2 regions of the Mesorhizobium sp. M0778 genome follow, and region 1 is predicted to be linked to the other one. Evidence: riboswitches for the same ligand, from Rfam matches in the RefSeq annotation. Region 1 holds a riboswitch; the other holds the start of a gene.

What was found. A riboswitch is a leader RNA that binds a small molecule or an ion and turns the genes downstream of it on or off. The one in region 1 is predicted to bind cobalamin.
Region 2: another riboswitch for cobalamin. It lies ahead of NKI22_RS22030 (ABC transporter ATP-binding protein); the one in region 1 lies ahead of NKI22_RS04000 (CbtB domain-containing protein).

What each region holds. Positions count from the first base shown of each region.
Region 1 covers NZ_JAMYPA010000002.1:40,659-45,965, forward strand. The annotation lists gene NKI22_RS03990 (MFS transporter) at 147-1,346, shown strand; gene NKI22_RS03995 (aromatic ring-hydroxylating oxygenase subunit alpha) at 1,325-2,518, opposite strand; cobalamin riboswitch at 2,659-2,854, shown strand; gene NKI22_RS04000 (CbtB domain-containing protein) at 2,891-3,070, shown strand; gene NKI22_RS04005 (CbtA family protein) at 3,086-3,862, shown strand; gene cobU (bifunctional adenosylcobinamide kinase/adenosylcobinamide-phosphate guanylyltransferase) at 3,855-4,376, shown strand; gene cobO (cob(I)yrinic acid a,c-diamide adenosyltransferase) at 4,378-5,001, shown strand.
Region 2 covers NZ_JAMYPA010000017.1:51,655-56,961, forward strand. The annotation lists gene NKI22_RS22025 (ABC transporter substrate-binding protein) at 1-849, opposite strand, end outside; gene NKI22_RS22030 (ABC transporter ATP-binding protein) at 846-1,664, opposite strand; cobalamin riboswitch at 1,757-1,960, opposite strand; gene NKI22_RS22035 (GyrI-like domain-containing protein) at 2,255-3,088, shown strand; gene NKI22_RS22040 (bifunctional helix-turn-helix transcriptional regulator/GNAT family N-acetyltransferase) at 3,126-4,061, opposite strand; gene groES (co-chaperone GroES) at 4,290-4,586, shown strand; gene groL (chaperonin GroEL) at 4,649-5,307, shown strand, end outside.

The DNA of each region.
Region 1 (5,307 bases):
CTCGCTTTAGGCCAGAGCCGGAAAGCCTTTGGCCGGCTTCGCTTTTTGCCGTGAAGGCGTCGGTTTCCTGTTACCCGGCCAGGAATCGCCGCGGCAGATTTGTGCTCCAAACCCTTGCTTTGGGCGATTCTGCTTCGGGGAAAGCAATGGCTACCCATGTGCGCCATCCTATCTGGCTTGCGGCCTTGCGGCCGGCGGATGCACGCACCTTCGCCTCGCTTTATGCGGTCGAATCGTTCGCGCGCGCCACCGTCTCCAGCGTCATCCCGATCCAGGCCTATGAGATCCTGCACAACGAGCAGATCGTCTCGATCCTCTACACGGTCGTGGCAATGCTCGGCCTCTCGGCGACGCTGTTCATGCCGATGCTGATCCGGCGCTTTGCCCGGCGCTGGGTCTATACCGCCGGTGCCTGCCTGCTGGCCGTCGGCTCGCTGTTCTTCGTCACTCATACGCTTGCTGGCCAAACGGTCGGCATGCTCTGCCGCGTCATCGGCGCCAGCGCGCTGGCGATCACGCTCAACCTCTACATCATGGACCATATCCGCAAGACCGATTTCATGCAGGCCGAGTCGCTGCGCATGGCGTGGTCGATGCTTGCCTGGACCGCCGGGCCGACGCTCGGCATTTTCCTCTACACGCGTTTCGGCATCTATGCCGCGCATAGCGCGGTGGCCGTCTTCGCCATGGCCCTGCTGGCGCTGTTCTGGACCTACCGGCTTGGCGACAACCCGTCGATCCGCCCGGGCAAGACGCGGCCGGTCAATCCGCTGGCCAATATCGGCCGCTTCGTCGCGCAGCCAAGGCTGAGGCTGGCCTGGCTGATCGCCTTCGGCCGTTCCTGCTTCTGGACGACGTCCTTTGTCTATGGGCCGCTGTTCATGGTGATCACCGGCGAGGGCAAGCTCGCCGGCGGCCTCTTGATTTCGGCCGGCAATGCGCTTTTGTTCATGGCCATCTTCTGGGGCAGGGCGGGAAAGCGTTTCGGCGGCCGGCGCACCATGACGTTTGCCTATTTCGCCATGTCGGCGACGCTGCTGGCGGCCGGCGCCGTCGGCGAGGCCGCGCCGCTCGTCACCGGCGCGTTGCTGCTTTGCGGTGCCTTCTTCACCATCGCGCTCGATGCGCTGGGCTCGACCGCGTTCATGCGCTCGGTGCGCTCGTATGAGCGGGCGCAGATGGCGGCGGTCTACCGCACCTATCTCGACTTTTCCGAGCTGACGCCGCCGCTGGTCTATTCGGTGGTGCTGGCGTTCTGCGGCCTGGGCGCGGTTTTCGCGACGCTCGGCCTGCTGGCGGCGGTCTGCGGCTTCGTCACCTGGCGCTATCTGCCCAAATCGCTTTGATGTTCAAGCGCCGCATGCCGCTCGAGCACCCAGTTGTGGAAGCGGTGCAAGTCATATTCCTCGGGCATCAGCACGCCGGCCTTGTGGCGCATCGAGCGCAGGCCCTTCTGGTTGACCTCGCAGATATCAGCATCTTCCTCCAGCACCTGGGTGCCGAAGGCGACGATGTTGTCGATATCCGCTGCCGGATCGGCGAGCGCTTCGGGCGAAAAAAGCCATTCGGCGGTGAGTTCGGTCTGCTCCGGCCCAAGCGGCACCAGCCGCACGGTCCTGACATAGTCGACATGGCCGACGACGAACATCGACGGCAAGTTGGTGGCATAGGTCTGCCCGGCAGCACGCTCGGCCGGCGTCAGGCTCGAAAAGACCGAGCCGTGGACGCGCCCGTCGCGCGACCAGGTTTCGGCCCCGGCCCGCAAGCCGCCGGCAAATTCCGGCGCGTCATTGTCGGCGTGGCGCGCCCATTCGGGGTCGTCGTGCCGGCCCATCAGGCCGCGGCCATAGATCGGCACCAGCCGCGACAGGTCCTTGTGGACGCCAGGGCAGTGCAGGCACTCGTTGAAGTTCTCCCAAAATATCTTCCAGTTGCAGTTCATAACCTTGCGCAGCACATGGCCGCTCAGCAGCGTTTCCAGCGGCCAGTTGGCGAGGTTGCCGGATGCCGGATCGAAGGATGTTTCAGCCGAACCGGCAGCGTCTTGCGCGAGGTTGACGAAAACGAAACCGCGCCACACCGAAAGCGCGACGCGGTAGAGCGGATGATCGGCCTTGTCGAAACCGTCCGGCAGCGATTTCGACGGCACGCGCACCAGATCGCCGCGCAGCGAATAGGACCAGGCGTGGTAGGGGCAGGTGATGAGCCGCGCCTTCAGCCGTCCTTCGCTCTGCTGGCAAAGCTGCGAGCCGCGATGCCGGCAGGTGTTGTGAAAGGCGCGCAATTCGCCGGTCTCGTCGCGCAGCACGACGACCTCCTGCGTGCCTATGCGAAACGTCCTGAAAGCCAGCGGCTGGGCAAGGTCGGCCTCGCGGCAGACCAGCAGCCAGTTGCGATACCAGATGGCCTCGAGATCGCGCTGATAGCCTGCGATGTCCCAATAGGCCGATGACGGCAGCGTCGGCTCGGCCCGCGTCAGGCCGTTATAGGGACCGCGCTCATTCGGGCTGGGTTGCATGCCGGCTTCCTCCCCATCCGCCAGCCGACACCCGGCTGTGAGAATTGTCAATTGCGGCGCCGGCCGGCGAGCTTGGCGAGGCGGCGCATTCGCCACACGATCCGGCGGAATTTGGTTTGCCGGGCGCGGCGATTCTGCCTATAGTCGCTGATGTCGTCGGTTCCGTTTGGAACCAAGAGGGAATGCGGTGCGGGCGAAATTCTTGCCCAATGCCGTGGCTGCCCCCGCAACTGTGAGCGGTAGTCCTCTCCATATGCCACTGAAGATTTTCTTCGGGAAGGTGGGGAAGGGCGCTGATCCGCGAGCCAGGAGACCTGCCGGCGACAGGAAACTGACTTCTATGCCCTCGGGTGGAGGGCGAAAGGACAAGACATGAATACCGCTTCCGTCTCGCTCGGCGCTTCCGTCTCCTCGCAGTCGCGTTTCATGCAGCTGGCGCTTGCTGCATTCCTCGGCATTTTCGTCATGGGCTTTGTCGGCTTCTCGCACATCGATGCGGTCCACAATGCCGCCCACGACTATCGCCACTCGATGGGCTTTCCCTGCCACTGACAAGGGGCTGACATCATGACACTGTTTCGCAACGTCGTGTTCATCGCGGCGATCGCAGGGCTCGTGGCCGGCGTCGTTCTCGCCTGCATGCAGGCCTATGCCACGGTGCCGCTGATCCTGAAGGCGGAAGTCTACGAACAGGCCGGCGGCGGCCATGACCATGCCGCCGCACCTGCGGCACCGGCCGCCACGGGCACGATGGCTATGAGCAGCGCCGCGCCGGCACCGGCTGAAGCAATGGCTTCGGCTGAGGACGAAGGCTGGGCGCCGGCCGACGGTTTCGAACGCTTTGCCTTCAGCGTCGTTGCCAATATCGTCACCGGCATCGGCTTCGCACTGATCCTGGTTGCGGTTTCGGAATTCGCCGGCGGCATCGGCAATTGGCGCCAGGGCCTGTTCTGGGGGCTTGCCGGCTTTGCCGTGTTCACGCTGGCGCCCGGCCTCGGCCTGCCGCCGGAATTGCCGGCAATGCCGGCGGCCGACCTTGTCCAACGCCAGATCTGGTGGTGGGCAACGGTGGTGGCGACCGCCGCCGGTCTCGGCCTGCTCGCCTTCCGCAGATCGCTGCCGCTGGCGGTCCTTGCCGTGGCGTTGATGGTGGCGCCGCATATTGTCGGCGCGCCGCAGCCCGACAGCTTCGAGACGACAATCCCGGAAGGCCTGCATCATCAGTTCGTGGTGGCGGTGACGCTGACCAATCTGGTGTTCTGGCTGGTGCTCGGCGCGGTCGTCGGCGTGGTGCGCGGCCGCTTCACCGGCACGGCGACCAGCCTGCGCGACAGCTTTGCCTGACCGCGCTGCCGGGGCGCTGACCCTGATCATCGGCGGTGCGCGCTCCGGCAAGAGCGTGCATGCCGAGAGGCTGGTGAGTGCCTGTCCGGCGCCATGGAGCTATATCGCGACGGCGCAAGCCTATGACGAGGAGATGCGCGAACGGATCGCGCTGCACCGCTCGCGCCGCAGCGCCGGCTGGACGACCATCGAGGCGCCGCTCGACCTTGCCGGCGCGATCGAGGCACTGCCTGACGGCCAGCCGGTGCTGATCGATTGCCTGACGCTGTGGCTGACCAACCATATGCTGGCCGAACATGATGTCGAGGCCGAATGCCGAAGGCTGGCAGATGTGCTGTCGCGGCCGCGTGGACCCTGGTTCGTGGTGTCCAACGAGGTCGGCCAGGGCATCGTGCCGGAGAATGCGCTGGCAAGACGGTTTCGCGACGCGGCCGGCCGGTTGAACCAGGACGTTGCCGCCGTCGCTGACACCGTGCTTTTGATGGTGGCGGGGCTGCCGCTCAGGGTGAAATGACATGGCTGATACCGACCACATCGATCCCAAGGACGAGGAACGCCACCGCGCGAAGATGGCCAAGCGCAAGGCGGTGCAGGACGCCGAGGTTGCAGCCAAGACGGTCGAGAAAGGGCTGTTGATCGTCAACACCGGTCCGGGCAAGGGCAAGACCACGGCCGCCTTCGGGCTGGCGCTCAGAATGCTCGGCTACGGCAAGCGCGTCGGCGTCGTCCAGTTCATCAAAGGCAAATGGCACACCGGCGAGAAGGATGCTTTTGCCTGCTTCGGCGACCGCGTCGTCTGGCACGCCATGGGCGAGGGCTTTACCTGGGAAACGCAGGACCTGAAGCGCGACATCGCGGCCGCTGAGGCCGCCTGGGCCAAGGCGCTCGAGCTGATGGCCGAGCCGTCGATCAGCCTCGTGGTGCTCGACGAACTCAACATCGCGTTGCGCTACGATTATCTCGACCTCGAAAAGGTGGTCGCAGCGCTGAAGGCGCGTCGCGAGGGCCTGCATGTCGTCGTCACCGGCCGCAATGCCAAGCCGGTATTGGTCGAGGCAGCCGATCTGGTCACCGAGATGGGCGTGACCAAGCACCACTTCTCCGCCGGCGTGAAGGCGCAGCAAGGGATAGAGTTCTGAGGGGTTTGGCGATCGGGGAAGGGCGTTTCGGAGCAGGCGGCGCCGGCGAAGCTGCCGATCTCCCCCCTTGTGGGGGAGATGCCCGGCAGGGCAAAGGGGGGCACTGTCCCTCGGCCTGTCAGTCGGAGACAACTACGTCGTCAGACCGTCATTAGCAGGTGAACGGTCAAGAGGCTGGCGATCCTTCGCGCCCCCCTCTGTCCTGCCGGACATCTCCCCCGCGAGGGGGGAGATTGGATGGCGCTTCGGATTTCGCCAACCTCGAACGTCAAAGGCAGGGAATGAGAAGCGCAAAGCTGGGGCGAT
Region 2 (5,307 bases), on a different contig from region 1:
GTGCTCATTTTTGACCGCCTCAGTCTCCTTCATCGCCGGATGAGCTTTCAGGAAATCGAGCAGTTTTCTGTAGCCGCCGTCCTGGTAGTCGAGCAGGATAAGAAATTGCGGATTGCGGGCCGCCACCGTCTCCCAATCCGTATTGCCCCAGCTCGTCGGCATGTCGGCCATGATGTTGTCGCCGCCGGCTGCGGCGATCATGGCGCTGGGGATCGCGAACTTGCCTGATGTGAAGGGTTTGTCTTCGCCGGAGTCGTAAAGAAACACACGCGTTCCCGTGCGGTCGCCGATCTTTGCCGTGATATCGGCGAGCTGCGCCTTCCAGTTCGAAACAAGCTTTCCCGCCTCCGCCTCCTTGCCAAAAATCTTGCCCAGCTTTTCGACATCACCATAGAGCAGGTCCATCGAGGCTGCGGGGCGGTTCTGGTCGAGATGGACGCAACTTTCCGTCGGCACCAGCGTCTTGATACCGTGCGGGGCCAGCGTATCGGGCGTCACCTCGCCGCCAGGCTTCATGCCGTAATACCAGCCGGCGAAGAAGAAATCGGGCTCGACGGCGACGAGGTTTTCGAGGGTCGGGTATTTCGGCGCGAGTTCCGGGATCGCGCCCTGCTCGGCCTTGAATTCCGGACCGACCTTATACCATCCGGTGATGCCGGTCAGGCCGACGATCGATGGTTGCAGCCCCAGCGCGAAGGCCATCTCCGCCATGTTCAGATCTTGGATGACGGCGCGCTTCGGCGCGGCGTCGAACGTCAGCGGCGTGCCGCAGCTATCAACGGTTACCGGGAAAGCGAAGGCGGTCTGGGCAAGTAGGAGGGAGGCAAAAGACAGTACGAGGCGTTTCACGGATGTTGCTCCTTGGTCAAATCGGGATGTGAAGAGGCGCGGTTCGGAACGTCGAAGACCGTGAGTTCGCGGTCTTCGGTGGGATGGCGCAGCCAAAGCACGTCAACGCCGAAAATCTCGCGGATCAACTTCTTGGTCAGCGCCTCGCGCGGACTGGCAAGTGCCTGCAGGCGGGCCTCGTTCATCACCGCGACCCTGGTGGCAAATGGCGTGACAAGCGACAGATCATGAAGCACCGCCACGACGGTCATGCCAAACTGCGATACGAGTTCGAGAAGGTCGCTGCGGGCGCGCGGATCGAGATGATTGGTCGGTTCATCGAGGAACAGGATTTTGGGCTCCTGGGCGATGGCGCGCGCCAACTGGGCGCGTTGCCGCTCGCCACCGGATAGCGAGCCGATCGTGCGGCCGAGCAGCGGCAGCAGGCCGGTTCTGCGAAGTGCTTCAATGACGATGTCGCGTTGCTCGCTCCTCCGTCGCAAGCCGGCATGCGGGACGCGCCCAAGCTCGACGTAGTCGATCACGGCAAGCCGCGGATCAGGCTGGTCGGTCTGGCCAACGACCGCCATGTGCAGTGCCCGCTCGGCGGCCGAAAACCTCTCCAGCCGGCGTCCGGAAAATCTCACATCTCCCGCGCTTGGCCGCAGCGTACCGCATAGCATGCGCAGCAGCGTCGTCTTGCCGGCGCCGTTGGGGCCGATGATGGCGAGGCGGTCGCCCGGCGCTATCGAAAGGCTCACCGCGCTGACCAGGCACCGGCCATTCGTCGTCGCGCTCAGTTCACACGCTTCAAGAAGAGGCTGGGAGGCGTCCAACTTACCGTCACTTTCTCAATGGCGACGGAAGGAAGCTGGACGGACCGGCCGACAAGACCGATGTCCACGTCTCCTCCCGGCACACCCCGTCCGGTCAACTCATGCTGATGGCAGGTCTCCTGGCTCGCGGGTCTTTGCGCCATCCTGCCTTCCCAGCCTTGCCGGCCAGTGGCACTTCGGATTTTGCTAACCGCTTACAGTTGCGGGGGCAGCAACGGCCTCGATCCGAAGATCTCACCGTGTTCCCTTTTCACCCCTTGCCTTTCGACTCGGGGACCATCAGTCAGCCACCCTAGTTTTCCGCCAATCACAGCGCAATAAGTCTTGTCAGAAGGAGCCATATAGACCTCGTGATGTAATAACGTTACATTTAAAAGGACGTTTGCCCGCTTCCTGTCAAGCCTTTTCGCGCGACGCCTGCGAATTGCCGACGACCGTCGCTCTCGATTTGCGCAGTGCGCAATTTCGATCAGACTGCCTCCGCCAGGAAGCGGCACCATAATCTTGCCAATATAAGACATGGCCAATGTAAAGACTGGGCCATGTAAAGACTGGGCCAATGCGGAGACTGGGCCAATGCGAGGTGCCAAATGAATCCGACCCAGAAGGCGCTGTGGTTCGTCGAAAGCCATCTGCCCGAAGCAGTCTCGCTGGACGATGTCGCCAAGAGCAGCGGGGTGTCGCGCTTTCATGTGACGCGGGCTTTCGGCGCGGCTACCGGCCGTTCGGTGATGAGCTACGTCCGTTCTCGCCGACTGACCGAAGCGGCGCGCAAGCTTGGCGCCGGCGCACCCGACATCCTCTCGGTCGCGCTCGACGCCGGCTATGCCTCGCATGAGGCCTTCACCCGCGCCTTCCGCGACCAGTTCGGCACCACGCCGGAACTGGTACGCGCACAAGGCTCGCTCGACAACCTCGATCTTGTGGAGCCGATCCTGATGGACCAGTCCTTTCTCGCCACTCTCGAACCACCGCGTTTTGAGACCAGCCGGCCGTTACTCATCGCCGGTCTCGGCGAGCGTTACAGCTGCGAAACCAGCGCCGGCATCCCGATGCAGTGGCAGCGGTTCGGCCCCTATATTGGCAACATTCCTGGCGAGATCGGCGACGTCGCCTATGGCGTCTGCGTCAACGGCGACGACGCCGGCAATTTCGACTACATCGCTGGCGTCGAAGTGTCCGATTTTTCGGACCTGCCGAGGGAGTTTTGGCGTGTGCGCGTGCCGGCGCAGAAATACGGCGTGTTCGCCCATCGTGACCATATCTCGACCATCCGCCGCACGGTCAACACGATCTGGAACAAATGGCTGCCAGCCTCTGGGCACGAGATCGCCGATGCGCCGGAATTCGAGCGTTACGGCCCCGAATTTGATCCGCGCAGCGGCAATGGCGGGCTGGAAATCTGGATACCGATCAAAGGGTGAGGCACGGCAGGCCGACGCCGAAGCGCCGGAAGCGCTGCTACAGTTCCAGGTTCCAGTTCTGGCCGACCAGATCCCTGCCGAAGGAATGGTGGCACTCCTCGTTGGTCAATTTAAAGCCCACAGACTCATAGATGTGGCGGGCGGCGGCGAGCACGTCGTTGGTCCACAGCGTCAGTGTCCTGTAACCCGTGGCGCGGCAAAAGCCGATACATTCCTCGACCAGCCGCTTGCCGATGCCGAGACCTCGCGCCGAGGGCTCGACGTAGAGCAGGCGCAATTTCGCCACCGCGTCCGACTGGCGCACGACGAAGACGGAGCCGACGACCTCGCCTTCCCGCTCGGCGATCCAGCTGCGTTCCCATTTCGGATCGAAGGATTTGACGAATGTGCCGAGGATTTCAGCGACCAGCGCCTCATAGGTTTCGTCCCAGCCATATTCCTGCGCGTAGAGCAGGCCCTGGCGATGGATGATCCAGCCGATGTCGCCGACCTGCAGAGGCCGCAGCGTGTAGGGAATGTTGGGTTCGGCGGTCGCGCCCAGCAGACGCTGCACCGTCTGCATGGCCTTGACCAGCCTGTCCTGTTCGGGAACCGAAAGCCGGTCGAGCAATGCCGCGACCTGGTCGTGCGAGCCCTGGTTCAGCGGCGCGAAAGCCTGCCGCCCGGCCTTGGTCAGGGCGATCGACGAACGCCTTGCATCCGCCTCGATCGTGGCGCGCTCGACCAGATGACGTTCCTCGAATTTCTTCAGCAGCCGGCTGAGATAACCGGGATCGAGGCCGAGATCGCGCCCAAGGTCCGTGGCGGTCAGGCCATCGCGATGCGCCAGTTCATAGAGCACCCGCGCCTCGGTCAGCGAGAAGGTGCTTTTCAGCAGCCCTTCGTCGAGCAGCCCGATCTGGCGGGTATAGAAGCGGTTGAAGGCTCGCACCGCGTCGATCCGCTCCTTGCCTGGGTGATGATGAATGGTCATGGCATCCTCCTGCCGGTAAGATCAGCCATTTAGTTGACTTGGTCAAGTATCTGTTTGAAGCATCCGTTTGAAGCAATTGTTCTGATGATGCTCACCGGGCGCCTTGACTCGCGCGAGTTGCCAGACTATTTCAGCGCCACGTTAGCACTCCCCCAAGATGAGTGCTAACCATGTCCGGCGCCGCCGGACGGAGGAACTGTTCTCACCATTCTCATCGAGGAATAAAAAATGGCAAAGTCGAAGTTCCGCCCGCTTCATGACCGCGTGGTCGTTCGTCGGGTCGAATCCGAATCCAAGACCGCGGGCGGGATCATCATCCCCGACACGGCGAAGGAAAAGCCGCAGGAAGGCGAGATCATCGCCGTCGGTTCCGGCGCCCGTGACGAAGCCGGCAAGCTCGTCCCGCTGGACGTCAAGGCCGGCGACCGCATCCTGTTCGGCAAGTGGTCGGGCACCGAAGTCAAGCTCAATGGCGAAGACCTTCTGATCATGAAGGAAGCCGACATTATGGGCATCATCGGCTGAATATCGGCCTCACCCTCATTTAAATCTTCGGGCTCAATCCAAGCCCCTGCCAGGAGCTAAAAATGGCTGCCAAAGACGTAAAATTCTCCCGCGACGCTCGTGAGCGCATGCTGCGCGGCGTCAACATCCTCGCCGACGCGGTGAAGGTCACGCTCGGCCCCAAGGGCCGCAACGTCGTCATCGACAAGTCGTTCGGCGCACCGCGCATTACCAAGGACGGCGTCACCGTCGCCAAGGAAATCGAGCTTGAAGACAAGTTCGAGAACATGGGCGCGCAGATGGTCCGCGAAGTTGCTTCGAAGACCAACGACATCGCCGGCGACGGCACCACGACCGCGACCGTTCTGGCACAGTCGATCGTCCAGGAAGGCCACAAGGCGGTTGCCGCCGGCATGAACCCGATGGACCTCAAGCGCGGCATCGACCTCGCCGTCGCCGACGTCGTCGCGACGCTGATCAAGAACGCCAAGAAGATCAAGACCTCGGAAGAGGTTGCCCAGGTCGGCACCATCGCCGGCAATGGCGACGTTTCGGTCGGCTCGATGATCGCGGAAGCGATGCAGAAGGTCGGCAATGAGGGCGTCATCACCGTCGAGGAAGCCAAGACCGCCGAGACCGAGCTCGAAGTCGTCGAAGGCATGCAGTTCGACCGCGGTTATCTCTCGCCCTACTTCGTCACCAACGCCGAGAAGATGGTTGCGGATCTGGAAGACGCCTACAT